4 regions of the Rhizobium leguminosarum genome follow, and region 1 is predicted to be linked to each of the others. Evidence: riboswitches for the same ligand, from Rfam matches in the RefSeq annotation. Region 1 holds a riboswitch; each other region holds the start of a gene.

Evidence for each region. Region 1 has a riboswitch for cobalamin ahead of fdhA (formaldehyde dehydrogenase, glutathione-independent). Riboswitches for the same ligand answer to the same signal wherever they lie in the genome.
Region 2: another riboswitch for cobalamin. It lies ahead of nrdH (glutaredoxin-like protein NrdH); the one in region 1 lies ahead of fdhA (formaldehyde dehydrogenase, glutathione-independent).
Region 3: another riboswitch for cobalamin. It lies ahead of bluB (5,6-dimethylbenzimidazole synthase); the one in region 1 lies ahead of fdhA (formaldehyde dehydrogenase, glutathione-independent).
Region 4: another riboswitch for cobalamin. It lies ahead of cobU (bifunctional adenosylcobinamide kinase/adenosylcobinamide-phosphate guanylyltransferase); the one in region 1 lies ahead of fdhA (formaldehyde dehydrogenase, glutathione-independent).

Annotation. Positions count from the first base shown of each region.
Region 1 covers NZ_CP016291.1:221,573-229,228, reverse strand. Annotated here, with positions in the region: gene BA011_RS38150 (transporter substrate-binding domain-containing protein) at 1-365, shown strand, start outside; gene fdhA (formaldehyde dehydrogenase, glutathione-independent) at 441-1,631, opposite strand; cobalamin riboswitch at 1,851-2,050, opposite strand; gene BA011_RS38140 (DMT family transporter) at 2,222-3,127, opposite strand; gene BA011_RS38135 (LysR substrate-binding domain-containing protein) at 3,241-4,116, shown strand; gene BA011_RS38130 (GlxA family transcriptional regulator) at 4,091-5,089, opposite strand; gene BA011_RS38125 (3-keto-5-aminohexanoate cleavage protein) at 5,190-6,092, shown strand; gene BA011_RS38120 (carnitine 3-dehydrogenase) at 6,100-7,590, shown strand; gene BA011_RS38115 (acyl-CoA dehydrogenase family protein) at 7,601-7,656, shown strand, end outside.
Region 2 covers NZ_CP016286.1:3,539,344-3,546,999, reverse strand. Annotated here, with positions in the region: gene BA011_RS17405 (helix-turn-helix domain-containing protein) at 1-683, opposite strand, end outside; gene BA011_RS17400 (TIGR03862 family flavoprotein) at 870-2,078, opposite strand; gene BA011_RS17395 (MerR family transcriptional regulator) at 2,148-2,570, opposite strand; gene BA011_RS17390 (heavy metal translocating P-type ATPase) at 2,642-4,879, shown strand; cobalamin riboswitch at 5,117-5,341, shown strand; gene nrdH (glutaredoxin-like protein NrdH) at 5,602-5,823, shown strand; gene nrdI (class Ib ribonucleoside-diphosphate reductase assembly flavoprotein NrdI) at 5,833-6,237, shown strand; gene nrdE (class 1b ribonucleoside-diphosphate reductase subunit alpha) at 6,339-7,656, shown strand, end outside.
Region 3 covers NZ_CP016286.1:1,741,248-1,748,903, forward strand. Annotated here, with positions in the region: gene BA011_RS08745 (ribonuclease H family protein) at 1-134, opposite strand, end outside; gene BA011_RS08750 (DUF2865 domain-containing protein) at 384-1,481, shown strand; gene BA011_RS08755 (SDR family NAD(P)-dependent oxidoreductase) at 1,599-2,345, opposite strand; gene bluB (5,6-dimethylbenzimidazole synthase) at 2,541-3,227, opposite strand; cobalamin riboswitch at 3,270-3,458, opposite strand; gene BA011_RS08765 (HAMP domain-containing methyl-accepting chemotaxis protein) at 3,827-5,701, shown strand; gene BA011_RS08770 (hypothetical protein) at 5,760-6,341, shown strand; gene BA011_RS08775 (3-deoxy-7-phosphoheptulonate synthase) at 6,722-7,656, shown strand, end outside.
Region 4 covers NZ_CP016286.1:1,901,989-1,909,644, reverse strand. Annotated here, with positions in the region: cobalamin riboswitch at 236-632, shown strand; gene cobU (bifunctional adenosylcobinamide kinase/adenosylcobinamide-phosphate guanylyltransferase) at 1,009-1,518, shown strand; gene cobW (cobalamin biosynthesis protein CobW) at 1,523-2,572, shown strand; partial or broken gene cobN (cobaltochelatase subunit CobN) at 2,577-6,774, shown strand; gene cobO (cob(I)yrinic acid a,c-diamide adenosyltransferase) at 6,767-7,402, shown strand; gene BA011_RS09540 (helix-turn-helix domain-containing protein) at 7,407-7,656, opposite strand, start outside.

The DNA of each region.
Region 1 (7,656 bases):
TCGGGGTGACGTCGTCGACGGCGCAGGAATCCTACGCTAACCATGTCTATCCGGAGATGAAAAAGAAGGTCTTCCGGTCTTCGCCTGAATTGTACAAGGGGTTGTCGGACGGCAGCGTCGATATCATCCTGGAGGACAAACTCGCCATCTACGACTGGATCGCCAACACCAAGGCGGGAACCTGTTGCGAGTTCAAAGGGCCGGATCTGGTCGACGTTATATACTTCGGCGAAGGTGCCGGGATCGCGCTCCGCCTGGATGACAAGGAGCGTCTGACGCGTCTTAACGAAGCGCTGAAGAGCATCAAGGCCGACGGGACTTACGATATGATCAACGCAAAATATTTCCCGTTCAGCATCCAGTAGTTCGCCATTCAAATTGTCATGTGACAAATGCGGGATGGCCGGCTTTCCGCCGGCCATCCCCATCGGCCGTAATCGCTATGCGGCTTTCGCCACCTCGCCGTGCGGATCGAGGACATATTTCGTCGCCGCTCCCTGGTCGAAGCTCTCATATCCATTGGCGGCATCGTCGAGCGGGATGACCTTGGCGTTGACGATATCGGCAATTGGCAGCCGGTCGTGGAGGATCGCCTGCATGAGCTGACGATTATATTTGATCACCGGAGTCTGGCCTGTGTGGAAGGACTGCGCCTTGGCCCATCCGAGGCCGAAACGGAGCGAAAGATTGCCGTGTTTGGCGGCGTTGTCGACGGCGCCCGGATCCTCGGTAACGTAGAGGCCGGGAATACCGATCGAACCTGCGGCACGGGTAATCTCCATCATCTGATTGAGCACGATTGCCGGCTGTTCGCCGCCCGAGTGGCCGCGTGCCTCGAAGCCGACCGCATCGATGGCGCTGTCCACTTCGTTGGTGCCGACGACCTGCGCGATCATGTCGCCAAGACGGTCGCTCTTCGACAGGTCGATCGGTTCGAAACCAACCTTTGCCGCATGCGCCAGGCGGTCCTTGTTGAAATCACCGATCATCACGACTGCAGCGCCGAGAATGCGAGCCGAAGCCGCAGCCGCAAGGCCGACCGGGCCGGCGCCGGCGACATAGACGGTCGAGCCGACCCCAACGCCTGCACGCACCGCGCCATGGAAGCCGGTGGGCAGAATGTCGGAGAGCATGGTGAGATCGCGGATCTTCGCCATTGCCTTGTCCCGATCGGGGATTTTCAGCAGGTTGAAATCTGCATAGGGTATGGTGACGTAGCGTGCCTGTCCGCCGATCCAGCCGCCCATGTCGACATAACCGTAAGCACCGCCGGCGCGGGCCGGGTTTACCGTCAGGCAGACACCGGTATCCTGAGACTTGCAGCAGCGGCAACGGCCGCAGGCGACATTGAAAGGCACCGAGACGATATCGCCGATGTCGAGCATCTCGACGTCGATGCCTTTCTCGATGATCTCGCCGGTGATTTCATGACCGAGGACCAGGCCCGGCATCGCCGTCGTGCGGCCGCGGACCATATGCTGATCGGAGCCGCAGATATTGGTCGAGATCACCTTCAGGATGACGCCGTGTTCGATGCGGCGGCCGTCGGGCGCTTCCAGCTTCGGATCGTCGATGTCGCGGACTTCGACCTTGCCCGGCCGGAGATAAACGACGCCTCTATTTTTGCTCATGGATTCCTCCCACTTGTTTGAATGCCTCGATCTGCAACCGATGCAGTCGATGGCAACCTTCCCTCCGGCCTGCCTCCTCCGCAGCCCGGTGTCCACAACACGAGGATACCGCCGCATCGGGCGATATTCGATTTTGCAAAAGGGACAGATTGGATAGAAAAGAGGCGTGAACGCCGGGTTTTTCGCCTGTCGTTCCGCTCGTGATCGCCCGCCGAATCTATCGATTTGCTGTGCCAAGAGCTGGTTCCGGCTCCAGAATCTCCTTTCGATCCATCTCGATATCTTTCCGGATGTCTATCCGGCGATTTCTTTGAGGATTTCAGTTCTTCTACCGCTGCAGGGCAGCGCCGACGTCCGGCCGGCTTCCCATGGTCCATTTCGCCAATTTGCGAGATAGCGCCTTGAACACCACAAACAAACCATGCCTGACGGAAAACAGCGATCAAAAAAACGACATGGGCGCAACTCAAAGACGACAGTCGGTGAAGTCGCAATAGATCGCTGCGCAGGGGAAATAATTGATCCCGCGAATACGGCGGTTTTCCGGATCCTCCGGGAGATTTGATTGCCGTCTGCCTTGAGGACGGAGTTTACGCGCGATGCGGTCGCCGGCTGCGGCTGACGTCGATTGCCGTATGCCAGAACACGGCGCCGAGGATGATCGCGCCGCCGAAAAAGGTGGCGATGGGCGGCTGCTCGGAAAACAGCAGCCAGACCCAGAATGGTGTGAGGACGATCTCCATCGTGCCGATCAGCGCGGCTTCTGCCGGCCGCATCCGTTTCGCGCCGGCAAGGAAGAGCACCAGCGCCAGCGAGAAATTGGTTGCGCCAAAGGCGGCAAGAACGATCCAGTTGTGCAGGTCGAGGGAACCGACCGAACCGAACGGGGCAAAGATGGCAAGCGTCAGAAAAGCGCTGACCACGGTCGGCGGCAGGCTCGGCACGTCGGGACTGATGCGCGGGATGATGATGACGAGCGCGAAGGAGATGGTCATGCCAAGCGCCAGCAAATCGCCCACACCGGTCCCGCCGCCGATCGACGAGGCGACGATGACTGCGACGCCGAGGAGCGAGATGCCGCCGGCAATCAACGTCCGCCTGGCAACCCTCTCCCTGAGGAGGAACCAGCCGAGCAACGCTGCGATGAAAGGCGCGGTCGCATAGATCATCGTCACATTGGCGACGGTGGTCATATAGAGCGCCCCGATGAAGCATACCTGACTGAAGGTCTGGCATGCGATCATGGCAAGACCGGACGGATGGAAGACGGATCGCCATTGCTGCCGTGACATGCCCCCTTCGAGGAAAAAGCAGGGGATCAGCAGAAACAGGCCGCCGAACAACGACCGCCAGGCGATCGCCGTCCATACGTCGGTCGTCAGGAGCCGCGAATAGACGCCGCTCGCGCTCCAGGCAAGCGTCGCAGCAATGATGAGAAGCACACCCTTCTCGTGCTCGCTGCCTGCGAGGCGTCTGGCCGGATTTTCAATTGTCACGCAGATATTCTCAAAGAAGGAAGTCGAACGCGGCTCCTTTTTGCACCAGGAATTGACATCGGACAAACGAATAGTAGAGATGACTACCATCGATTTTTTCTATGGCTATTCAGATGCACGAGCCGATTGAGAGTGACCTGCTGAGAACCTTCCTGGTCGTTGCCGAAACCTCCAATTTCTCCGCCGCCGCCCAGCGCATCGGGCGGACGCAGTCGGCCGTCAGCACCCAGATCAAGAGGCTCGAGCAGACGATCGGCGAAACGCTGTTCGAGCGCGGCGCCCGCGGCGTGCTGCTCACACGCCAGGGCATCCAGCTGGTGCCCTATGCCCGCAGGATCATCGACCTCTTGAACGAGGCGGCTGCGACGATCCGCAGCAAGCCGCTGGACGGACCGGTGCGCATCGGAATTCCGGAGGAATACAGCCAGACGGTGCTGCCGGCAGCCCTTGCGGCTTTCGCTGTGCGCCACCCGGCCGTCGAGGTCACCGTGTCCTGCGACTACACGGTCCGCAACCTGGCCGCCCTCGAGCGGGATGAGCTCGATCTGGCCGTCGTTTTCGACTGGAGCGATGAGACGAAAGGCGAGGTCATCTGCATTGATCCCACGGTCTGGGTCACATCGATGGTCCATCGGCTGCACGATATCGATCCCCTGCCGATTGCGATCTATCGCAATTCCACCTGGTGCCGCGATTTTGCGCTCCGGTCGCTGGAGCAGATCGGCCGCAACTACCGGATCGCCTTTATCGCCGATACCGGCTCGGGGTTGAAGAATGCCGTCATCGCCGGTCTTGCCGTCACCACGCTTTCCCGCAGCAACATCCCGCCCGGCTGCCGGGAGCTGACCGGCGAAGACGGTTTCCCGCCGGTCGATTCCTCCAAGGTCGTGCTCCGCCGGAGCACCTACCGTTCCAGCGAAGCCGTCCGGGAACTTGCTGAAATGATACGGGATGCGTTCCAGCCTATCCCAGCACCTGCGATGACGTGATGCGGCGGCGCAAGCGGCGGCGGGTCTCGGAAGGGCTTTCGGAAAAATTCGCCCGGTAACTTCTCGCAAAGGCTGAGGCCGAGTTGAAGCCGGTCGCCGCGGCGATGTCAGCGAAAGAGGCGGTCGTCTCGATCACCTTGCGGCGCGCCGCATTCAAGCGCAGCGCGAGATAATGCACATGCGGCGGTGCGCCGATGCTTTGCTGGAAGAGATCCTGCAGATGCCGGGCACTGATGCCCACCCGGCGGGCGAGCCGTGTCAGGACCAGAGGCTGCTCGATATGCTCCTCCATCAGCCGTACTGCCTGCGTCACGCGGGGATCGTGCATGCGCAGTCCGGCCGAGGCTGCGGAAAGAGGCTCATCGGCATGGAAGGACGGTTGCTCGTAACGGAATAGCCGGCTGACCTCGAGCGCCAGCGAATAGCCTTGCCGTTGCCGGATCACCTCCAGCATCAGGTCGACGGTCGGAAGCGAACCCGAGGTCGTCAGGCGCTTGCCGTCGATGACGAAACGATCCTTGACGGCCTGTACCTCAGGATAGGCCAGCGCAAAATCCTCATAGTCTTCCCAGTGGACGGTCGCCTGCAACCCGTCGAGCAGGCTGGCTTCGGCCAGCAGCCATGTGCCGGACTCGATGCCGGCAATCACCGTGCGATAGCGGGCAGCCTGGGAGAGCTGCATCTTCAGCGCCGGGGTCGCGCTGCGCCGCCAGTTGTAACTGGCCAGCACAAACAGAGGCGCATCCTCGGTCGTCGCCTTGAAAGCGCCCTGGGCGGGCACGGCAATATTGCTGGTGGTCAGGACCGGTGCTCCGTCCGGCGTGAGCAGCCGCCAGCGATAGAGTTCGCTGCCGGAAATGCGGTTGGCGCCGCGCAGCGGCTCGATGACCGAGGCGATCAGGATCAGGTTCGCATCCGGCAGGACGAGAACGTCGATATCGAGGCGTTCCGTCGATCGCTGCAGCAAGATCACCTCCCTTAAGTTCCGATAATGTATCAATTACTTCCGAGATTGCAACGCATCGCCGTCCATCCTGTCGCGTAATGCGGACAAGACGAGGGAGAACAAAAACATGCCTCTTGCGATGAACCGCGATGTTTTCATCACCTGTGCCGTCACCGGCGCCGGGGATACGGTTTCCAGATCCACCCACGTGCCGATCACTCCCAAGCAGATCGCCGATTCCGCCATCGACGCGGCAAAGGCCGGTGCTGCGGTCGTTCACTGCCATGTCCGCGACCCGGAAACGGGTGCTGCCAGCCGCCGAAACGACCTCTACAGGGAGGTCACCGACCGCATCCGCTCGGCCGATGTCGACGTCGTCCTCAATCTCACTGCCGGCATGGGCGGGGACCTGATCTTCGGGGATGTCGAAAAGCCCCTTCCCCTCAATCCAAAGGGAACGGATATGGCGGGCGCCACCGAGCGTGTCAGCCATGTCGCCGAATGCCTGCCTGAGATCTGTACGCTCGACTGCGGCACGATGAACTTCAACCTCGGCGATTATGTCATGACCAACACGCCGGCCATGCTGCGGGTGATGGCGAAGAAAATGACGGATCTCGGCGTGCGCCCCGAGATCGAAGCCTTCGACACCGGCCATCTCTGGTTTGCCAAGCAGCTTGCCGAGGAAGGCCTGATCGAAGACCCGGTGCTGATCCAGCTCTGCATGGGCATTCCATGGGGTGCGCCCGACGATCTCAACACCTTCATGGCGATGGTCAACAACGTGCCTCAGAGCTGGACTTTTTCGGCCTTTTCGATCGGCCGCAACGCCATGGCCTATCCGGCGGCAGCCGTTCTCGCCGGCGGCAACGTGCGCGTCGGCCTGGAGGACAACCTCTTTGTCGGCAAGGGCCAGCTCGCCACCAATGCTGAGCTCGTCGAAAAGGCCGTGCAGGTGGTCGAGGGCATGGGTGCGCGGATCATCGGCCCGGAAGACGTTCGCAGGAAACTCAAACTGACGAAGCGCTGAGGACGGCATGACTGGGATCAATAAGGCGGCTTGTATCGGCGGCGGCGTCATCGGCGGCGGATGGATCGCGCGGTTTCTGCTGGCCGGCATCGACGTTGATGTGTTCGATCCGCATCCGGAAGCGAGCCGCATCGTCGGCGAAGTGCTCGCCAATGCCGAAAAAGCCTATGCCATGCTGACCGGTGCACCTTTGCCGCCCCGCGGCAGGCTGACCTTCTGCACGACGCTCGCGGAAGCCGTCGCCGGCGCCGACTGGATTCAGGAAAGCGTGCCGGAAAGGCTCGACCTCAAGCGCGGCGTCCTGACTGAGATCGATGCTGTGGCGCGCCCGGACGCCCTGATCGGCTCTTCCACGTCAGGCCTGCTGCCGACCGATCTGCAGCGTGATATGACGCATCCCGAGCGCCTCTTCGTCGCCCATCCCTATAATCCCGTCTATCTGCTGCCGCTCGTCGAAATCGTTGGTGGCGAGAAGACCTCGGCGGCAACCATCCAGGCGGCGATCGAAAGACTGCTGCCGCTCGGCATGAAGGGCGTCCACATCGCCAAGGAGATCGAGGCTTTCGTCGGCGACCGGCTGCTCGAAGCGCTCTGGCGCGAGGCCTTGTGGTTGATCCACGACGAGATCTGCACCGTCGAGACGCTTGATGACGTCATCCGCTACTCCTTCGGCCTGCGCTGGGCGCAGATGGGCCTGTTCCAGACCTACCGCATCGCCGGTGGCGAGGCCGGCATGCGCCACTTCCTCGCCCAGTTCGGCCCCTGCCTTGCTTGGCCCTGGACCAAGCTCACCGATGTCGTCGATCTCGACGATGCGCTGATCGAAAAGATCGGCCGGCAATCCGACGAGCAGGCGGCCGGCCTGTCGATCCGCGAGCTCGAACGCATCCGCGACGAAAACCTCGTCGGCATCCTGCAGGCCCTCAAGGGCGGCGATGGCGGCAAGGGCTGGGGCGCCGGCAAGCTGCTGAAGGACTTCGAGCAATCGCTCTGGGCGCAAGGCGGCGGGACGACCGCGTCTTTCGACCCATCGAAGCCGCTGAGGCTCGTCGAGACGAAAGTCGGCCCCGCCTGGGTCGACTATAACGGCCATATGACCGAGCACCGCTACCTGCAGGTCTTCGGCGATACATCAGATGCGCTACTGCGCCTCATCGGCGTCGATCTCGCCTATGTCGAGGCGGGACACAGCTACTACACGGTGGAAACCCACATCCGCCATCTCGGCGAGGCGAAGCTCGGCCAGACGATCCATTCGACCAGCCAGATCCTAGATGTCGACGAGAAACGGCTGCACGTCTTCCACACACTTCACGACACGGCGACGGGCGAGGCTCTCGCAACCGCCGAGCACATGTTGCTACATGTCGACAGCAAGGCCGGCAAGGCCCTACCGGCGCCGGCTGATATCATCAACCACGCGAAGGCGATTGCTGGAGCCCACGCGAAGTTGGCAGCACCTGAAGGCGCCGGCCGTCACGTCGGCCAGAGGCGGTAGGAGGATCGGCATGCATTTCGGACTGAGCGAAGAACAGGAAATGATCGTCGAGACGGTCCGCGCCTT
Region 2 (7,656 bases), on a different replicon from region 1:
AGGGCGGCGGCGGAATTGGCGCCGGCCGGGACCATTAGGAAACGGGCGCCAGCAAAGGCTGAGCGGAAAAGATTGAGCTCGATGCGCATTGCCGCATCGCGGACGGTCTGCGTCAGGATCGCCAGCGTCATCTCGTTGACGTCTTCGCGGCATGTGGAGATGTCGAGGGCTGCTGCCACCCGACCACGATGATCGCGGATCGGCGCGGTCGTGCAGCTCAGGCTGGTATTCGAGCTGAAAAAATGCTGATCGCGGAAGATGGCGACGGCACGCTCGTCGGCAAGTGCGGTGCCGATGCCGTTGGTGCCGATGCTGGCCTCGGTCCAGACCGAGCCGGTCCAGAGGCCGAGTTCACGGAATTCCTTGTCGTCGCCGGCAGCCCCACGGCGCTCCAGCGCGATGCCGTTCTTGTCGGTCAGAAGCAGGCAGCAGCCCGCCCTGCCAACGGTGGTAAAGAGACGATCGAGCTCATCCGTCGCGCTGGCAATCAGCTGTTCCGACTGCTCGCGCGCACGGCGGAATTCCTGGTCGGTGAGGCGCAGCGGCGTGCGTTCATCCTCGGGGGCAAGCTGGTGCATGGTCATGCATCGCCGCCATGAGGCAACGACAGGAGAACTGGCTGCCGCAGAATCGCGCTGGGCAGACGTGTAGACGCGCTCGGCATGCGCTGAGTGTTCGTGCATCGGCTCCTCCCACCGAAGTTCAGCATAGTCTGATGGAAAAGCGGCCGGTTTGCAATTGCGCGCCTCGCCGGCCATCCTCCCCTTCGCCCCAAGCGATCAGGGCACGATGCTGAAAAGCGTCAACGATCTCTGCATCACATCATGCGCCATTTCATTGATCTAGATCCGGTTTGAGATCATCGGCGCCTAGCGCGCCAGCCAGGCCTCGATGCCGCCCGCGGCGGCCCGGCCGGTCGCAAGGCAGGCGGTGAGGAGATAACCGCCGGTCGGCGCTTCCCAGTCGATCATCTCACCGGCGACGAAAGTGCCGGGCAGTGCCTTCAACATGTAGTTGTCGTCGATGCCGCTCCAGCAGATGCCGCCGGCCGAGGAGATCGCCTCGCCGATCGGCCGGGTTTCGATCACCGGCACCGGCAGCGCCTTGATCATGCCGGCGAGACGCTCGGGATCGGTGCGGTCGCGCTCGGGAGTAAGTTCGCGCAGCAGCGCCGCCTTGACGCCGTCGAGGCCGGCGCCCTTGCGCAGGCGGTTTGAAAAGCTCGATTTGGCGTCCTGCCGCGCAAGGTCGCGGCTCAGCCTCTCGATGGTGCGGCCGGGTGCGAGGTCGAGCGTCAGGACGGCGCTGCCATGGTTCAGCAGCCGGTCGCGCAACGCGGCCGTATGGGTATAGACGAGGCTGCCTTCGATGCCGCTGCCGGTGATGACGAATTCGCCGGGAAACGTGCCGGCCTCGGACGTGGCGGTGACTGATTTTGCCGGCTCGCCGGCGAAACGCTCGCTGAAGTTGCCGCTCCATCCGACGACGAAGCCGCAATTGGCGGGTTGAAAAGTATCAATTTCCACACCCCTGGCGGCCAGCCGGGGCACCCAGGCAGCATCGGAGCCGAGGCGCGGCCAGCTTGCGCCGCCGAGCGCCAGCAGGGCCGCGTCGCAATGGACGATGCTGCGCCCTTCGGGCGTTTCGAAAACATAGCCATCTTCGGCAAAACCGGTCCAGCGGTGGCGGGTGCGCAGGGTGGCGCCCTGCGTCTCCAGTCGCTTGAGCCAGGCGCGCAGCAGAGGTGAGGCCTTCATCACCTTCGGGAAAACCCGGCCGGACGAGCCGACGAAAGTCTCGGTCCCGAGCCCTGCTGCCCAATCCCTGATGTCATCAGGGGTAAAGGCATCAAGAGAGGGGCGTAGATGGGCGGAAGCCGCGCCGAAGCGTGTGGTGAAACGGGCGTAATCCTCGGAATGGGTAATGTTGAGACCGGATTTGCCGGCTAGCAGGAACTTGCGGGCAAAGGTCGGCATGGCGTCGTAGACCGTTACCGCGTGACCGGAACGGGACAGCAGTTCGGCAGCCGCGAGACCCGCCGGGCCGCCGCCGATGATTGCGATCTGCTTCTGGTTCATGGATGTCTTCGCCCGATTCTCTCTGCATGCAGTTTTGGCGCGGGCATGGATTGCCTGCAAGGGTAGAGATCAGTGTTGCGGATGCGTGCACTGGCCGTGGTCGGCGAGAACCTCGATGACGCGGCATTGGTCGACGCGGCCGTGGCCGCAGCCTTCCACCATGGTTTCCAGCTCGGCCTTCAGCGCCATCAGGCTGCGGATGCGCTGCTCGACCTCGACGAGGCGGGCCTTGGCGATGGCGTCGGCCGAGGCGCAGGACTGGTGCGGATCATCCTGCAGGGTCAGCAGCGTGCGGATCGCGTCGATCTCGAAGCCGAGTTCGCGGGCGTGGCGGATGAAGGCGAGGCGGCTGATATCGGCGGGCTCGAAGGAGCGCTGGTTGCCCTCGCTGCGGCTCGGGGCAACGAGCAGGCCAATGCTTTCATAGTAGCGCACCGTCGGCACCTTGACGCCGCTCTGGCGGGCGGCTTCACCAATGGTGATCTTTTTCATGATTTTCCTCTTGCACCTCTAGTCGCTAGAGGATGTAGGAGGGATGCTTCTGTTTGACAAGGAAGCGGATCATGGCTGAGAGCGAGACACGATACCGGGTTGGCGGCATGGATTGCGCCTCCTGCGCAACCAAGATCGGTTCGGCGGTCAGACGCGTGGCGGGTGTCGCCGATGTTTCCGTCTCGGTGATGGCGGGCACGATGACCGTCCGGCACGATGGCAGCAGCGATCTCAAGGTGATCGAGAAGAAGGTGACGGGGCTCGGCTATTCCGTCGCGCCGCTTGCCGGAACCGCTGCGCCTGCGCGTACCCAGGGCTCGCAGCATCGTCACGACCATGGACATGATCACCGCGATCACGCGGGCCATAGTAATGACCTCGACCATACTGACGATCGTGGCGAGAAGGAAATCGAGGGGTTGCAAGGGCACGATAATGCGCAGATGGCCGGTCCCTGGTGGCAGAGCAGGAAGGGCCGGCTGACCATCCTTTCGGGTGCGGCACTCGTTGCCGCCTATGCCGTCGGCCATCTCGTGCCGGCGATTGCATCCTATGCCTTCATCGTCGCCATGCTGATCGGGCTGGTGCCGATCGCTCGGCGCGCCGTCATGGCCGCCTTCTCAGGCACACCGTTTTCGATCGAGATGCTGATGACGATCGCCGCCGTCGGCGCCGTCATCATCAATGCCGGCGAAGAGGCGGCAACCGTCGTGTTTCTGTTCCTCGTCGGCGAGCTGCTGGAAGGGGTGGCGGCGGGCAAGGCGCGCGAAAGCATCCAGTCGCTGATGGGTCTGGTGCCGAAGAATGCGCTGCTCGAAGACAATGGCCAGACGCGGGAAGTGCCGGCAGAAAGCCTTGCCGTTGGCGCCATCATCATGGTTCGCCCTGGCGACCGTATCTCTGCGGACGGCATCATCATCTCAGGCGAGAGCGCGATCGACGAGGCGCCGGTGACGGGTGAGAGCACGCCGGTGCGCAAGGGCGTCGATGCCGTCGTTTTTGCCGGCACGGTCAATGGCGATGCGGTGCTGAGGGTTCGCGTCACGGCGGCTGCCGCCGACAATACCATCGCCCGCGTCGTCAAGCTGGTGGAGGAGGCGCAGGAATCGAAGGCGCCGACCGAACGTTTCATCGATCGGTTCTCGCGCTATTACACGCCCGGCGTGGTCGTGGTCGCAGCGCTCGTCGCGGTCGTTCCGCCGCTGCTGTTCGCCGGGCCGTGGGGCGAATGGATCTATAAGGGCCTTGCCATCCTTTTGATCGGCTGCCCCTGCGCGCTCGTCATTTCGACGCCGGCGGCAATCGCCGCTTCGCTTTCGGCAGGGGCGCGGCGCGGCCTCTTGATGAAGGGCGGCGCTGTGCTGGAAACGCTCGGCAAGGTGACGATGGTCGCCTTCGACAAGACAGGCACGCTGACAGAAGGCAAGCCTCAGGTGACCGACATCATTTCCTTTGGCCTGAGCGAGGCGCAGGTGCTGTCGCGCGCCGCGGTGCTGGAGCAGGGTTCCAGCCATCCGCTGGCGCTGGCGATCCTCAACCGCGCCAAGGCGGACGGCGCTCCCGTGCCGCCGGCCTTCGAGCTGGAAGCGCTGCCGGGCAAGGGTGTCAGCGGCAAGGTCGGTGGTGAGACGCTGGATCTGCTGTCGCCGCCTGCCGCCCGCGAGCGCGGGACGCTCAGCGCGGAACAGGATGCACGCATCGCGGCGCTGAACGACGAGGGCAAGAGCGTGTCGGTGCTGCTCGTCAACGGTGTTGTGGCCGGCCTGATCGCCATGCGCGACGAGCCGCGCGAGGATGCCGAGGCCGGGCTCGCTGCCCTCAAATCAGCAGGCGTCAAGGCGATGATGTTGACCGGCGACAACAAGCGGACGGCGGCAGCCGTTGCCGGCATGCTCGGCATCGACTGGCGCGGGGAGATGATGCCGGAGGACAAGCAGCGGGTCGTCGGCGAATTGAAGCGCCAGGGCTTCATCGTCGCCAAGGTCGGCGACGGCATCAACGATGCTCCGGCACTGGCAGCGGCCGATATCGGCATCGCCATGGGCGGCGGCACTGATGTGGCGCTGGAGACGGCGGATGCCGCCGTGCTGCACGGACGCGTTGGCGACGTGGCGCGGATGATCGAACTTTCCAAACGCACGATGCGCAACATCCTGCAGAATATCACCATCGCACTCGGGCTGAAGGCGGTGTTTCTGGTGACGACGATCATAGGCATCACCGGGCTCTGGCCGGCGATCCTCGCCGATACCGGCGCCACCGTGCTGGTGACGATCAACGCGCTGCGGCTGCTTCGGATAAAGATATAACATTCCTACTTCCTCCCTCCGGCGTTCGTCACCGGGGGATGTCCTATCGACGATTCGGGCCTGATCTTGAATCGAAACGCGGACCGGCCATAGGGTCGGCTCTCTTCGTCGGGGCTTTCTCCACAGCCTGCTTTCCTTAAGCTTTCGTTATCCATGTTTTTCACAGGAACGTAGCGATTTCAAACCTGTCGTAACGCAATGCACAAACCATCCGTTGACGCGAATTTGGATTGGCGTACTATATCTAGTGTTCGAGGTTCCATCGATTCGTAGGGATCGATGGCTAAGACGGGAATTCGGTGCGTTTCGCCATCATGGCGCGGCAATGCCGGAGCTGCCCCCGCAACTGTAAGCGGCGAGCAACTGTCCGATTTCAGGTCACTGGAGCATGATGCTCCGGGAAGGCTGGGCAGGAGCTTTGACCCGTGAGCCAGGAGACCTGCCTCGAACGAAACGTCCACGGGCGGGGTGTCCGGAAGGTCGCGTTGCATGGCTGCGGGGAATCTCCGCATCGCGTTTCGCAGGCCGAGCCTCCGCATAAGCCACTTCGGGGTGAAGTCATGTCAGTATCTCAGTTCAGGCCGCCACCCGTGCTAGGTAGAGGGCGGAGTATGCCCAGCGGCTAAACAGCCGCATAGCTCACATCACCGGAGACTTTCCACGGATGTCGACAGATTTCCGATCGATGTTCTGTGCCCAATCGCGTCGTCACGAGGAATATCATGACCATTACCGTCTACAGCAAGCCTGCCTGCGTCCAGTGCACTGCCACTTACCGCGCCCTCGACCGCCTGGGCGTGGATTATGACATCGTCGATATCTCTGAGGATGCCGAAGCGCTCGATCGCGTCCGCAGCCTCGGCTACATGCAGGCGCCCGTCGTCATCGCCGGCGAGCAGCATTGGGCGGGCTTCCGTCCCGACATGATCAGCGCGCTTTCCTGAGGAAAAGCGATGGGTCTGATCGTCTATTATTCCAGCCGATCCGAGAACACCCATCGGTTCGTCGCCAAGCTCGGACTGCGCGCGGCGCGCATTCCGCCAAGTGGCGCAGACGCGTTCCATATCCGCGAACCCTTCGTGCTGATCGTGCCGACTTATAGCGGCGACGGCGGCAAGGGTGCCGTTCCCAAGCAGGTGATCCGTTTCCTCAACGATGCGGAAAACCGAGGACACATCCGCGGCGTGATCGCTGCGGGCAACAGCAATTTCGGCGAGACATACGGGCTCGCCGGCGACGTGATCTCAATGAAGTGCCAGGTGCCTTACCTCTACAGGTTTGAGCTGCTGGGCACAGAAGCGGATGTCGCCAACGTCAAACACGGAATGGAACGGTTTTGGACACGGGAACAAATCTGACGCGGGATGCGGGCGCAAAACCGCATCACACTGTTGCTCATCCTGTCGTGGAAAGGCCGCTGAAGGCAGCCGAAACGCTCGACTATCACGCGCTGAATGCGATGCTGAACCTCTATGACGATGAGGGGCGGATCCAGCTCGACAAGGATCGAATGGCCGCCAAGCAATATTTCCTCCAGCATGTGAACCAGAACACGGTGTTCTTTCACAATCTGAGGGAAAAGCTCGATTACCTCGTGACCGAGGGCTATTACGAGCAGGAGGTTCTCGACCAGTATTCCTTCAATTTCGTGCGGGATTTGTTCGACCAGGCCTATGCCAGGAAATTCCGTTTCCCGACCTTCCTTGGCGCCTTCAAATATTACACCAGCTATACGCTGAAGACTTTCGACGGAAAGCGCTATCTCGAGCGCTACGAGGACCGCATCTGCATGGTAGCGCTTGCCCTCGCGCGCGGCGACGAGGCCCTTGCCCGCGACATGGTCGACGAGATCATTTCCGGCCGTTTCCAGCCGGCAACGCCGACCTTCCTCAACGCCGGCAAGAAGCAGCGCGGCGAACTGGTTTCCTGCTTCCTGCTGCGCGTCGAGGACAATATGGAATCGATCGGCCGGTCGATCAATTCGGCGTTGCAATTGTCAAAGCGCGGGGGCGGCGTGGCACTGTCGCTGACGAATATCCGCGAGGCGGGCGCGCCGATCAAGCATATCGAGAACCAATCCTCGGGCATCATCCCCGTGATGAAGCTGCTCGAAGACAGTTTCTCCTATGCCAACCAGCTCGGGGCGCGGCAGGGGGCGGGTGCCGTCTATCTCAATGCCCATCATCCCGATATCATGCGCTTCCTCGACACCAAGCGCGAAAATGCCGACGAGAAGATCCGCATCAAGACACTGTCGCTCGGCGTCGTCGTGCCCGACATCACCTTCGAACTCGCCAAGAACAACGAGGATATGTACCTGTTCTCGCCCTATGATGTGGAGCGCGTCTATGGCGTGCCTTTCACCGAGATTTCGGTGACGGAAAAGTACCGCGAGATGGCTGATGACGCCCGCATCTCCAAGAAGAAGATCAAGGCGCGCGAATTCTTCCAGGTGCTTGCCGAAATCCAGTTCGAGAGCGGCTATCCCTACATCATGTTCGAGGACACGGTGAACCGGGCGAACCCGATCGCCGGGCGCATCTCGATGAGCAATCTCTGCTCGGAAATCTTGCAGGTGAGCGAGGCAAGCGAATATCATGACGACCTTTCCTACAAACATCTCGGCAAGGACATTTCCTGCAATCTCGGCTCGCTGAACATCGCCGCGGCAATGGATTCGGCCGATTTCGGCAAGACGATCGAAACCTCGATCCGGGCGCTGACAGCCGTTTCCGATATGAGCCACATCTCCTCGGTTCCTTCGATCGAGAAGGGCA
Region 3 (7,656 bases), on a different replicon from region 1:
ACGACGAACGCCCATCCGCCGCGCCCGGAACCGGGTTCATAACAACCGTCCACGAAGACGTGGAAGCCGTGTTGGGTTTCCGGCAGCCCGACTGTCGTTGCGGGGGAGCTGAGTTCGTTGGCAATTCCTGTCATTTTCGACGTCCCGATATGAGTACGTTCCCCAAGCGAGTCAGGAGATTGGAGTGGGCACTTGGCCTCATTGTTTACCATCGGCAGCTTCTTCATAATCGAACACTGGGTCTCTGGCGGTCCGCTGGATAAAATCGCGAAAATACGCTAGGAATTTATCCCAGCTTATTAAGAGAAATACCCTAAGAGAAACCCGCGGCGATCGAGGCCGCAATCGACCGATCGATTCTTTGCTCATTCCGGGACGACGCCGTGAAACGCCGAAACCTGTCTCTTGCCCTCCTCCTTGCCTTGGCTGCGCCCGCCGCCGCGCAGACCAGTGCGGTCTGCGACGACCTGCGCGGCCGTCTTGCCGACCTGCCGCGGTCGATCGGCAACAGCAACGGCCCGGAAGCGCGCCAGTTTGCCAGCGCCATGGCTGAGCAGAACCTCGAGCTGCGCAAGGTCCGCAACGATCTGCGTAGCTATGGCTGCACCTCAGGCAGTATGGTCGTCATCGGCGGCGAGAATGCCGATTATTGCGCCGAGCTCTCGCAGGCCGAAGGCAGGATGATCGACAATATACGCTACCTCCAGGACCGCCGCGGCGAATTGCTCGGCCGGGGCAGCGATAATGACCAGGCCCGCCGCGAACTGACGGCCGCCCTCGACGGCAATGGCTGCAACAGCGAAAACTTCTATGCTCCGAGCGATCGCAGCGCCAACGAACCGGCTCCAAGCGTCGAGGAACAGGCGATGCGCACCGATACCTTCATCCCACTCGGCGGCGGTGAAGAGATCGATCCGCGTTACGGCCTGCCGAGGGCCGAGATGCTCTCGCCGGTCAGCACCATGTGTGTGCGCAGCTGCGACGGCGGCTTCTTCCCGATCAGCTCGAACGCCACGTTGGTCGATTTCGGCCGCGACGCCCAGACCTGCGCCAAGATGTGCCCGGGTATCGAGACAGAATTGTTCTATCGTGATGTGACGAGTACCGAAGCCTCGAACATGATCTCGGTCGCAACCGGCACGCCCTACAGCGCCATGAAGAACGCCTTCGCCTACAAAAACCGCGCGCCCGGAGAAAAGTCCTCCTGCGCCTGCAATCTCACCGCCTATTACGAGGAGATGCGCGGCAAGCAGGCGTTGAGCGAACCGCCGCAGCAGGGCTCGATCACCACCATCCGCACCAATCCGCCGGTAAAGGATGCTGCAGCGCAGATCGCACCGCAACCATCGCCCGAGCGACCCTACGATCCGACACAGAACAAGGTCCGTCAGGTCGGCCCGCAATTCCTTGCTGGCGACCAGGGTTCGATCGACCTCGCCAATCCGGCAGCGCCCGGCCCTCAGCCGCAACAGCAGCGGTGACCAAGCAGCTCAAACGGCGGTGACGAAGCTATCGCGGCGTTGTGCCGGGGTGCTTGAGATGAAGCCGACGTCAGGTGAACTTGCGGCGGGATGTCAATGCGGGTCGCTTGAGCATGGTCAGTAGGTCGTACGACCGCCGCTCAGGTCGAACGTCGATGCGGTCGTGAAAGAGTTCTCTTCGGAGAGCAGCCAGACGACCATCGAAGCGATCTCATGAAGTTCAACAAAACGGTCGCGCGGAATGCGGACGCGCATATATTCGATAAATTCCGGTGTCAGCCCGTCCAATATAGGTGTCTTTGCTGTGGTCGGCGTTACCGCGTTCACGGCGATTCCCGTCTTTGCGAGTTCCTTGCCAAGAGACTTGGTGAAGCCCAGCACACCGGCTTTCGCTGCGCTATAGGCAGCGATGTTCGGATTTCCTTCCTTGCCTGCCACCGAAGAGATGTTCACGATCCGCCCGTAGTCGCGCTTTAACATGACCGGAACGACGTGGCGGCAGCAGTTGAAGGTTCCCGTGAGGCAGACATCGACAACATCTTTCCACTCGATGACATCGTATTCAATCGTGGGCTTAACCGGACCGGTAATCCCGGCGGAATTGACGAGGCCGTCGATACGGCCAAAAATCTCCTCGGTCGTCGCCGCCGCGTTTTTCACTGATTGGGGATCTGCGACGTTGACGCCGAAAGCGACCGTGCCGGAGCCGAGAGCGGAAGCGCTGTCCTTCGCCATGTTTTCGTTCAGGTCCCAGATTGCCACCTTGCCACCAGACTGGATGACGCGCTCTGCGATAGCGTAGCCGATGCCGCGCGCACCGCCTGTGATGACGATGATGCGTTCCTTCAAGTCGATCATGTTCATTGGGCCGTTATCCTCCGATCGAGCCGCCGATAGCCGAATATCATTTGGAATTCCGGGATTCGCCTTCAGCGTATCGATATAAAGGCCCGGAATAAAGATACCTCGCCCTCGCCCGGCGTCGGCGATCCCCGACATCGGTTTGCTCACCTTGAGTGTCGTGACTGTGCGATTGAGGCCATGCTCCACCGCACTGCCCTAGGTGTTCAGTCCCCATCCATCATGGAAGACCAGATCCTCCAGCGGCAGCCGCTGCCGCCAGCCTTTGACGGAGAGTTCCGGCTCGTCATAGAGCCGATCGACGAAACCGGCACAGAGCCAGGCGACTACTTCGATATGCTCGGGTATGCCGAGAATGGTTTTCAGATCGCCTTCGCGGAAGATGCTGACCCAACCGATGCCGACCCCTTCCGCCCGCGCCGCCAGCCAGAGATTCTGGATGGCGCAGACGGTCGAGTATGAATCCATCTTCGAATTGTGGGTGCGCCCCAGCACCACGCTGCCGCTGCGCGTGGGATCGCAGGTCACACATATGCCGAGCGGCGCCTCCACGATGCCTTCGAGCTTGAGGGCGCGGTAGGCCTGCCGCCGATCGCCGGCAAACATCAGCGCCGCCTCGTCGTTGGCGCTCGCGAAGGCATCCCGGACGCGCGCCCGCACAGCGGCACTTTTCACCAGAATGAAATTCCACGGCTGCATGAAGCCGACGGAGGGTGCGTGGTGAGCGGCCGTCAGCAGACGCTCTACAACGTCGTCCGGCAAGAGATCGGGCAGGAACTGGCTGCGAACGTCACGCCGCGTCATGATCGCATGATAGACGGCCTCGCGTTCGGCCACGGAAAAACCGGACGCCGCCGAAAGGGCATCCTCATCAAAGGGTCGCATCGTCAAATCCCCAACAACGCAACCGCCCCGCCGTCCGCGCGGATCGGTCTATCTTTGCCAGGCCGGTCTTCTGACTTGGCGTCATCCGTCTGCCGCAGCCTTCCCGGCAAGAAGCCAGTGGCGTGATGAAGCGGCAAGCGTCGGCCTTACAGCGTTGGGCACGTTCCGGCCTTGCACCGGATTCCCGATTCTCCCGCCTTACCGGCGGGCACCTGACGGCGCATCTATTTCAGCAAACCGGCGCGGCGGCAAGCCGCGAACCAGATGGTTGATTCTAGCCGCGCGCGCCAAGCGGTGCCATCTGTCTCTCTTCTTCGGCCGGGGCGTAGGGAACATGGACGCGCGACATACCTCTTCTCTCCAGCGGGGCGAGGCAGATCTCCAGCGGGCGCAATAGCGAAATAACACGTGTGTGCTCCGGCATCCCATTCTACTTTATGATTTATTCACATATCAAATACACACTGCGTTTGCGCGTTTTGGGTTGCTATCCGCACATGGGCATGAGGGCTCGTGATGTGATCGTCAGCGCGGATGCCCGTATTGAGACGCCGGTCGGGAACATGTTCGACTGAGCTGCAATTCTAGGCTGCCGCGGAATGTTCCATTTTTTGAAAACGATGCCTCTGACAGCCAAGCTGGCGGCGATTATCGTGGCCGTCAACCTCTGCGGCATTTCCGCTTTCGCCACCTATACCTGGATGTACGAAACCCGGGCTCTGATCGATGGCGCCAAGGCCAACTGGTCCAAGGATGCGGAGCAGTTTGCCTCGCTGGCCGCCGGCGGGGTCAAGTGGGGCAAGGCGAATGCGGTCCGTGAAGCCTATTCGCTCTACCGCGATGACCCTTCGCTCGATCTCGTGCAGTTTGCCGCATTCAACTCTGAGCCTGCCGCCGTCGACACGTGGACACGCGATGGCATCAACGGTTTGCCCGCACCGGCCGATCTGGTGAAGAGCCTCGGTGCCAAGCCGGAGAAAACGACGATCGACGACAGCGGAATATCCGCCGGCGTGGTCACGATCATCGCGCCGCTCCCGTTGGATAAATCAGGCAAGGCCACCGGCTATATCGTTACCAACTGGTCCGTCGAAAAAATCGCTGCTGAAGTCAGGCAGAAGGTTCTCGTTTCGCTGTTCACCCAGTCGCTGATCACCGCCTTGGCCGTCGTCGCCTTCCTTCTCGCCATGCGCAGCCTTGTTGGCCGGCCCATCAGAATCCTCAGCGAAAGAATCAGCGCGTTGCAGAAAGGCGATCTGGTCTCCCCTGTCACCTACAAGGAAAATGGCGACGAGATCGGTTTTCTGGCACGCGCGTTGGAAGTTTTCCGTCATGAGGCGATATCGAAGGTCGAAAGAGAGCAGGCCGCTGCCGAGCAGAGCGCTTCGCTCGACGCCGAACGGGCACGCAACACATTGTTCACGGAAGAGGCCAGCAAAACTCAACGGCTGGTCATGACCGCTCTTGCAACTTCATTGGAAAAGCTTGCCGCAGGCGACTTCTCGATACACCTGGCCGATCTCGGCCCAGAATTCGATAAATTGCGGCGGGATTTCAACAACATGGTCGAAGCGGTCGCGGCCGCGCTGACAGAGATCAAGATGGCCTCGGTGGCGGTCGAAGGCGGGTCAAGCGAACTGGCATCCTCCGCAGATCAACTCGCCAGACGGACCGAGCAACAGGCGGCAGCACTGGAACAGACCGCCGCGGCACTTGATGAGGTGACCACCACGGTCAGAACATCGTCGCAGCGCGCCGAAAATGCCGGCAAGCTGGTCGAGGAAACCAAGCGGAGCGCTCATGTCTCGGCAACGGTGGTGCGTGATGCGATCGGAGCGATGGACCGGATTCAGACCTCGTCGAGCCAGATCGGCCGCATCATCGGCGTCATTGATGAAATCGCGTTCCAGACCAACCTGCTGGCGCTGAATGCCGGCGTCGAGGCGGCGCGCGCCGGTGAGGCCGGCAAGGGTTTTGCGGTTGTCGCGCAGGAGGTGCGTGAACTCGCCCAGCGGTCGGCAAATGCAGCAAAGGAAATCAAAAACCTGATCAATGTGTCCGGCCAGGAAGTTGCCGCGGGCGTCGGGCTGGTGAACGAAACCGGCGACGCCCTGCTGAAGATCGAGGAGCAGATCAACCGCATCAGCGACAGTATCGCTTCCATCGTCCAGTCCTATCGCGAACAGGCGACGGGCCTGCAGGAAATCAACGGCGCGATCAACCAGATGGATCAGGCGACGCAGCAGAACGCGGCAATGGTCGAGGAAACCAACGCGGCCTGCCAGGAGCTGCTGCAGCAGGGACGTCTTCTGCAGGACTCGGCCGGCAGGTTCGTCGTCGGCGCGTCTGCGGCCAGTCAGCCCAGACCCGTTCAAGTCGCCCGCCAATCTCGTCCCGAACCGAGAGCCCCCGTACAGCGGCATGCAGGAAATGCCGCCATTGCCGCTGCTCCCGGCGCCTGGGAGGAGTTCTGACGTCATCCTCGTTTGATAGCCTTAGTCTTCAGCAACCTATAATCGGAAGGAAACACTTATGAAGAAAATCGTGCCCGCATTTCTTTTGGCCTGCACCGCATTTGCCGTGCCGATCGGCGTATCCATGGCGCAGGATGCCAAGCTTGCCCCGATCTCCGACTACGTGACGAGCGACGTCAAGCCCTGGCTCAACGACCCCGCCATCATCGAGGCTGTCAAAGTGCAGAACACTGCCAACGCCAATCTCAGCGCAGCCGATGTCGACGCCCTCGACAAGAAGTGGCGTGCCGAAGTCGATGGCTCCGACCACTCGATGATCGACGGCGTGCTTAACAACGCCCTGTCGAAATTCCTTCAGGGAAAGAAGGAAGCTTCCGGCGGCAAGATCACCGAAATCTTCGTCATGGATGCAAAGGGGCTGAATGTCGGTCAAAGCGACACAACATCGGATTACTGGCAGGGCGACGAGGGCAAGTTCCAGAAGTCTTTCGGCGCCGGCAAGGACGCCGTCTTCGTGGACGAGATCGAAAAGGATGAGTCGACCCAGACGCTGCAGTCGCAGGCAAGTGTGACGATTTCCGACGACAAGGGAACGCCGATCGGCGCCATTACCGTCGGTGTGAACGTCGACGCTCTCTGATCTCCGGAACGACATTCGAAAGCAATGAAAACGCATATCGCCCGGAGCATGCACGGTTCGGGCGATATGCATAAACAAAGACTTGCAAGACGTTGCATGAGCGAAATCGAGTGCGACGTGCCCTCCTCGGGGGTATGGTGCCCCGCAAGAGCATCAGCTTTTCAGGCGGCAAATTCTACGTGACAATGCCTGGTCTTGGCGCTACACACGCCTGATGTCGATCACGTCAACCTACGCCTCGGGATTTTATTGGTACCGCTGCTCCCAGCGGATACGGGTCCATGCGTAACTGAATTCGACGCGACGACAACCCGAACAGCCGCTAGTCTACCTGGCGGCTTTTTTGTTCCGCGCGGGTATGACCAAACAGGAGCCATACCGTGTCTGATACCATTGATGATCTGCGTATCGTCGAGATCACCCCGCTGACCAAACCCGCCGATATCATTGCGGAAATCCACCGCAATCCCGCTGTCACCGAGACCGTGACCAGCAATCGTGATGCGATCCACAAGATTCTCCAGGGCGAGGACGATCGCCTGATCGTCGTCATCGGCCCCTGCTCCATCCACGACCCTGTCGCCGCCCGGGAGTACGCCGCGCGGCTGGAAGAGCAGCGGCGTCGCTTCGCCGGCGATCTCGAGATCGTCATGCGCGTCTATTTCGAAAAACCCCGCACGACCGTCGGCTGGAAGGGCCTGATGAACGATCCGCATCTCGACGGCAGCTACCGCATCGAGGAAGGGTTGAGGATTGCGAGACGCCTGCTGCTCGACATCAATGCGATGGGTCTTCCGGCCGGCGTCGAATTCCTCGACACGATCACGCCGCAATATATTGCCGATCTCGTCAGCTGGGGTGCGATCGGCGCGCGCACCACCGAAAGCCAGGTCCATCGTCAGCTTGCCTCCGGCCTTTCCTGCCCGATCGGCTTCAAGAACGGTACCGACGGCGGCGTGCGTGTGGCGCTCGATGCGATTCTCGCCGCCTCGCAGCCGCATCACTTTCCGGCGGTGACCAAGGACGGCCAGGCGGCGATCGCTTCGACGACGGGCAATGAGGACTGCCACATCATCCTGCGCGGCGGCAAACGGCCGAACTATGAAGCGGCCGATGTCGAAGCGGTGACCGGCGAAGCCGTCAGGCTCGGCGTCGCCCCGCGCATCCTCATCGATGCCAGCCACGCCAACAGCGGCAAGGACCCGATGAACCAGCCGCTCGTTGTCAAATCCGTGGCAGCGCAGATTGCCGCCGGCAACAACGACATCAAGGGCATGATGATCGAAAGCAACCTCGTTGCCGGCCGCCAGGACCT
Region 4 (7,656 bases), on a different replicon from region 1:
GCCCGGTCAAGGGCGGAGATGGTCGTACAGTCCGCTTGCGATGCAATTGCGGCGAAAAACCGGCGGTTGGAATAAATTTTGATGACGTAAGTCTCTGATAAATGACGATATTTTAGGTGGGGTAAGTCGTGTTTTGGTAGCCACGCCTGTGAACTGGCGATTGGGCGGCCGCCAAGGCCGGTTGACTTCATCCCTGCGCTTGCCTAACCATCCGGATAACGGATGGTCGACTGACCATCCTGACATAACGGATGGTTCCGGATCGGTGTTGCGCCCCTCCGGATGAAAAGGGAATGTGACGGGGCGGACCCAAGCCGGGCGCCTTCATCACAGCCGACCCCGCGACTGTAGAGCGGTCAGGGTCTTCCATCCGGCATCAGGCCTTTCGGCTGACGGCTTGCAATAGTGCAAGCGGGCGGGATGGACGACATGCCGGAAAAGCCACTGGATATGCATGGTGATCAACCGGGGTCGGACGCCTCTCAAGTCTACGAATCGTCCACCTTTTCACTGATGCAGCCGGGAAGGCGAGGATGATCCGCTGGCACGATCAGGGCGACCGGTTTCCGGTCTGCCCCGATCGCGGCCGATAACCGCGAGCCAGGAGACCTGCCATGCGTGCCGGGCGAGAAGCCCACACCTGGGCACTATGCCCGTTGCCAGCACGGAGGTTGTCTTGGCTGAACGATTGAATTCAGCGCGGCCTGGTGCGGCGCACGCCACGCCTCCAAGCAGCGCTGCAGGAGGAGTGTTTTCGGCCGCTTATGTCGAATGCTGGGTACCCCCCTCTGTCCTGCCGGACATCTCCCCCACAAGGAGGGAGATCGGCAAGCAGCACGACCGTCGTCCTACATCAATTGTTTGGAGAAAAGCTCTCGGCGATTCAATCTCCCCCCTTGTGGGGGAGATGTCCGGCAGGACAGAGGGGGGTGTCACACCCTCAGTAACCGAGACAGATGCACTCGGAGCAAGCCACGGCTACGCACCCTCCCTGAGGGGCGTTTGAATATGACCGCCACCTTCATCCTGGGCGGCGCGCGCTCCGGCAAGTCGCGCTTCGCCGAAGCCCTTGTCACCGCGACCGGCCTCGACCGTCACTATGTCGCGACCGGCCGCGCCTGGGACGAGGAGATGCAGGCGCGCATCGCCCAACACCAGGCCGATCGTGGTCCGTCCTGGACGACGCATGAAGAGCCGCTCGACCTCGTCGGCAAGCTTACCGCCATCGACGGCGAGGGGCGCATCGTCCTCATCGATTGCCTGACGCTCTGGGTCACCAATCTGATGATCGAGGAGCGCGATATGGCGACGGAATTTGCCGCCCTTGCCGATTTCCTTCCCGCCGCGAAAGCGCGGCTCGTTTTCGTTTCCAACGAGGTGGGTCTCGGCATCGTGCCGGACAATCGCATGGCGCGGGATTTTCGCGATCATGCCGGCCGGCTGCACCAATCGATCGCGGCGAAGGCCGCTGAAGTCTATTTCATCGCGGCAGGCCTGCCGCTGAAAATGAAGGGTTAAGTCCATGAACCAGCAGAAGATTCCCGCAACCGTCATCACCGGCTTCCTCGGCGCCGGCAAGACGACGATGATCCGCAACCTGCTCACCAATGCCGGTGGCAAGAAGATTGCGTTGATCATCAACGAATTCGGCGATCTCGGCGTCGACGGCGACGTGCTGAAGGGCTGCGGTGCGGAGAATTGCACCGAGGACGACATCATCGAGCTCACCAATGGCTGCATATGCTGCACGGTTGCGGACGATTTCATTCCGACGATGACGAAGCTGCTCGAGCGCGAGCAGAGGCCCGACCATATCGTCATCGAGACTTCTGGCCTTGCCCTGCCGCAGCCGCTGGTCGCCGCCTTCAACTGGCCCGACATTCGCACCCAGGTGACCGTCGACGGCGTCATCACGGTGGTCGATAGTGCTGCCGTTGCCGCCGGTCGTTTCGCCGATGACCATAATGCCGTCGACGCGCGCCGCGCCGAGGATGAGTCGCTCGATCACGAGAGCCCGATCGAGGAGTTGTTCGAGGATCAGCTGACCTGCGCCGATCTCATCGTGCTCAACAAGACCGACCTGATCGACGCTGCCGGCCTCATCAGGGTGCGCGACGAGGTCGCCTCCCGTACGGTGCGCAAGCCCGTGATGATCGAGGCACGGAACGGGGAGGTGTCGGCCGGCATCCTGCTCGGCCTGGGCATCGGCACGGAGGACGATGTTGCCAATCGCAAGTCGCATCACGAGCTGGAGCAGGAGGACGGTGCGCCGCACGACCATGACGAATTTGACAGCTTCGTCGTCGAGCTCGGCCCGGTCGCCGATCCCGCCGGCTTCATTGAGTCGCTGAAGACTGTTATTTCAGCCCATGATGTGCTGCGCCTCAAGGGTTTCGTCGATGTCTCGGACAAGCCGATGCGGCTGCAGCTCCAGGCCGTCGGCAGCCGTATCGACCATTATTTCGACCGTGCTTGGGGCGCGAGCGAAAAGCGCGCCACGCGCCTTGTCGTTATCGGCCTGCGCGAAATGGATCAGGACGCGGTAAGGGCGGCGATCGAAGCGCTGGCATAGACGGATGCATCTGCTTCTGGTTCAACAGGGAACGATCAGCGACGGCGAGGAGGCAATCGACTTCGGGCAGACGCCGGGCGATATCCTGTTCCTGTCGGCGGCCGACAGCGAGCTTGCCGCGATCGCAACCGCCCATCGCGAGCGCGGGGCGGCACCTTCGCTGAGACTCGCCAGCCTGATGAGCCTCAAGCACCCGATGTCTGTTGATACCTATGTCGAGCGCACGGTGCGGCATGCCAAGCTGATTATCGTGCGCGCTCTCGGCGGTGCCAGCTATTTCCACTATGCGCTGGAAGCGCTGCATGCGGCTGCGGCCCGCGCCGGTGCACTGATTGCGGTCTTGCCGGGCGATGCCAGGCCGGATGCGGGGCTTGTGCCTTTCTCCAATGTTGATCTCGACGATCTCAATGCGCTCTGGGCCTATCTGATCGAGGGCGGCGATGCCAACGCGCAGGCTTTTCTTGACTATGCCGAGGCGATGCTGTCGGGCGCCGAGAAGCCGGCGCCGGCTGTGCCGCTGATGAAGGCAGGTATTTGGTGGCCGGGGCGGGGGTTGATCGGGGTTGAGGAGTGGCGGCGGGTTGCTGTTGCCGCGGTGTCTTCGGGTGTGGTGCCCGCCTTATCCGCAGAGCTCGAGATACCCCCCTCTGTCCTGCCGGACATCTCCCCCACAAGGGGGGAGATTGGCAAGTCGCTGAGGCTTCCCACAAACGAAACGTCGGAGGATGCCGCACTTTCGTCCGAGGAGATGGAACGAGGCCTCTCATCCCTGATCTCCCCCCTTGTGGGGGAGATGTCCGGCAGGACAGAGGGGGGTGTGCGGGTAATGGTAGCGGAGGAGGGATTTGAACCCCCGACAGTCGCCATCAGCTTCTACCGCGCCCTCGTCCAAAGCGGCGAGACCGGGCCGATCGAAGCTCTAGTCGGGGCGCTGACGACACTCGGCCTCCGGCCGCTGCCGGTCTTTGCCTATAGCCTCAAGGATCCGGTTTCCACAGGCATTCTCGAAAGCGTGTTTTCGACGCTGAAACCCGATGTCGTCATCAACACGACGGGCTTTGCCGTCTCCGCGCCAGGTGCAGACCGGCAGCCGACGGTGCTGGAGGCGAATGAGGCGATCGTGCTGCAGGCGATCCTGTCGGCCTCGTCGAGGGAGGCATGGCTCTCTTCCTCACAAGGCCTGTCGGCGCGCGATCTCGGCATGAACGTGGCGCTGCCCGAGGTCGACGGCCGGGTGCTGGCGCGGGCGATCTCGTTCAAGACGGCGGCGCGCTACGATGCTGCCGTCGAGACCAATATCGTCGCCAGCCAGGCCGATGCCGGCCGGGTGCACTATACGGCGGAGCTTGCCGCCAATTGGGCACGGCTGCGGAAGACGTCAGCGCACAACCGGCGCATCGCGCTCGTCATGGCGAATTATCCGAACCGCGACGGTCGGCTTGGCAACGGCGTCGGCTTGGATACGCCTGAAGGCACCATCGAGGTGCTGAAGGCTATGCGGGCGGCGGGTTATCCGGTCGCCGAGATTCCCGCCGATGGCGATGCGCTGATCCGCCACCTGATGGAAGGGCCGACCAATTCCGGTTCCGACGGAAAGATCATTCGCGAGACACTTTCCCTGAGTCGCTACAACAGCTTCCTGGAATCTCTTCCCAATAAGATTCAGGATGAGGTGAGAGCCCGCTGGGGCAGCCCGCAAGACGATCCGTATTTTCGCGAGGGCGTCTTCGCTCTGCCGTTCGCCCGTTTCGGCGAGGTGCTCGTCGGCATCCAGCCGGCGCGCGGCTACAATATCGATCCGAAGGAGAGCTACCATTCGCCGGATCTCGTGCCGCTGCACGGTTATCTCGCCTTCTATGCTTTTCTGCGCGAGAAATTCGGCGCTCATGCCGTCATCCACATGGGCAAACACGGCAATCTCGAATGGCTGCCCGGCAAGTCGCTGGCGCTGTCGGAGACATGTTATCCGGAAGCGATTCTCGGGCCGCTGCCGCACCTCTATCCTTTCATCGTCAACGATCCGGGCGAGGGCACGCAGGCCAAGCGCAGGGCCAGTGCCGTCATTATTGATCACCTGACACCGCCGCTGACGCGGGCGGAGAGCTACGGGCCATTGAAGGATCTGGAGGCACTGGTCGACGAATATTACGAGGCCTCCGGCGGCGATCCCCGCCGCATTCGTCTGCTCAGCCGTCAGATCCTCGATCTCGTGACCGATATCGGCCTCGACCGGGATGCCGGGATTGCGAAGGGCGAAAGCGAGGGCGAGGCTCTGAAGAAGCTCGACGCCTATCTCTGCGACCTCAAGGAAATGCAGATCCGCGATGGACTGCATGTGTTCGGTGTGTCGCCAGAGGGGCGGCTGCTGACGGACCTGACCGTGGCGCTGGCGCGGGTGCCGCGCGGGCTGGGTGAGGGTGGGGATGCGAGCTTGCAGCGGGCGATCGCGGCGGATGCGGGCTTGGGCGGCGGCATGCGGGGGATACCCCCCTCTGTCCTGCCGGACATCTCCCCCACAAGGGGGGAGATCGGCAAGTCGCTTGGGCTTCCCGAAAAAGAACCGTTTGAAGATGCCGCACCTTCGAAGCATGAGATTGAGCGGGGCCTCTCATCCTCGATCTCCCCCCTTGTGGGGGAGATGTCCGGCAGGACAGAGGGGGGGCCTCCATCTTCGACCCTCTCGATTGTGACATGGCCGCCGTTTGGACCGGCCCGCGACCTGAGATTCTCGCCGATATCCTCGATGCTCCATGGCGAACCAATGGAGACACCGTCGAGCGCATCGAACTACTCTCGGCGAAGTTCGTTTCCGGCGAGATGGATTGTCCAACCCTCTGGTCCCAAGCCAGATCGGTACTCTCCGAGATCGAAACCCGTCTTAAGCCCTCCATCCTCGCCTCCGGCCCGGCCGAAATCGCCGGCCTGCTCAAAGGCCTCGACGGCCGCTTCGTGGCGCCCGGCCCTTCCGGCGCGCCGACGCGCGGGCGGCCCGATGTGCTGCCGACCGGGCGGAATTTCTATTCGGTCGACAGCCGCGCCGTCCCGACGCCGGCCGCCTACGAACTCGGCAAGAAATCGGCGGAACTGCTTATCCGCCGCTATGTGCAGGATCACGGCGAATGGCCTGTCTCCTTCGGGCTGACGGCCTGGGGCACTTCGAACATGCGCACCGGCGGCGACGATATCGCCCAGGCCCTGGCGCTGATCGGCGTCAAGCCGCTCTGGGACATGAGCTCGCGCCGGGTCACCGGCTACGAGATCATTCCGCCGGCGATGCTCGGGCGGCCGCGCGTCGACGTGACGCTCCGCATTTCCGGCTTCTTCCGCGATGCCTTTCCCGAGCAGATCGCACTGTTCGACAAGGCGATCCGCGCCGTCGGCGCGCTGGAGGAGGATGTTGCCGACAATCCCATTGCCGAGCGCATGCGCGGCGAGGCGGCGCGGCTTGCGGCTGCGGGTCTCGACGAGAAGACGGCAGCGCGGCGGGCGGGCTACCGCGTCTTCGGCTCGAAGCCCGGCGCTTACGGCGCCGGCCTGCAGGCGCTGATCGACGAGAAGGGCTGGGAGCGGCGCGCCGATCTTGCCGAGGCCTATCTCGTCTGGGGCAGCTATGCCTATGGCGCCGGCGAGGAGGGCAAGGCCGAACGCGGTCTGTTCGAGGAGCGGCTGCGCTCGGTGCAGGCCGTCATTCAGAACCAGGACAATCGCGAGCACGATCTGCTCGACAGCGACGATTATTACCAGTTCGAGGGCGGCATGGCGGCGGCGGCCGGACAGCTCACTGGTGCGCGTCCCGAGATCTATCACAACGACCATTCCAGGCCGGAAAAGCCGGTGATCCGTTCGCTGGAAGAGGAGATCGGCCGGGTCGTGCGCGGGCGCGTCGTCAATCCGAAATGGATATCGGGTGTCATGCGCCACGGCTACAAGGGCGCTGCCGAGATCGCTGCTACGGTCGATTATCTCTTCGCCTTTTCGGCGACGACGGGCGCAGTCGGCGAACATCATTTCGAGGCCGTCTACCAAGCCTTTGTCGCCGATGCCGGCGTGCGCGACTTCATGATCGAGAAGAACCCTGCGGCATTCGACGAAATGAGAGAGCGGCTGTGCGAGGCGATCGACCGCAGCCTCTGGACGCCGCGCAGCAATTCGGCCCGGTTCCATCTGGCTGCAAACAACAGAATGAGGTGAGCTATGAGTGACGAGATCCCGGAAAACGAAACCGGCAAGGATGATGCGCGCCACGCCGAGAAAATGGCGAAGAAGAAGGCCGCGCGCGACAAGATCATGGCGACCAAGACCGATGGCAAGGGCCTGATCATCGTTCATACGGGCAAGGGCAAGGGCAAGTCCTCGGCGGCCTTCGGGATGATCTTCCGCCATATCGCCCACGGCAAGCCTTCGGCCGTCGTGCAGTTCATCAAGGGTGCGATGTGGACCGGAGAGCGTGACCTGATCGAGAAGCATTTCTCCGATCTCTGCCAGTTCCACACGATGGGAGAAGGTTTCACCTGGGAAACGCAGGACCGCGCCCGCGATGTCGCCGCAGCCTCAGCCGCCTGGGAAAAGGCCAAGGAGCTGATCCGCGACGAGCGCAATTCCATGGTGCTGCTCGACGAGATCAACATCGCACTACGCTACGACTATCTCGACATCAACGACGTCGTCACTTTCCTGAAGAACGAGAAGCCCGCCATGACACATGTCGTGCTGACGGGGCGCAACGCCAAGGAAGAACTGATCGAAATCGCCGATCTGGTGACCGAGATGGAACTCGTCAAACATCCCTTCCGCTCCGGCATCAAGGGCCAGCCGGGCGTGGAGTTCTGAGGCGTCAGTTGAGCGCGAGGCTGCGCAGGATGGCAGCCGTTTCCTCATCTGCCGGGAAGAAGGATTCGACCGCGAGTTCCGACAAAGTGATTTCGACAGGCGTGCCGAACACAGTCGTTGTCGAGATCAGGGAAAGCAAGCCGGCCTTGGTCGAAAGCTGAAGGGGAACGGCGATGCCGGCATAGTCGGTATGGACCTCGCCAGCAGTTTTAGGCGTTGGATAGGACAGCAACTCCTTCAAAAGCTTGTCCAAC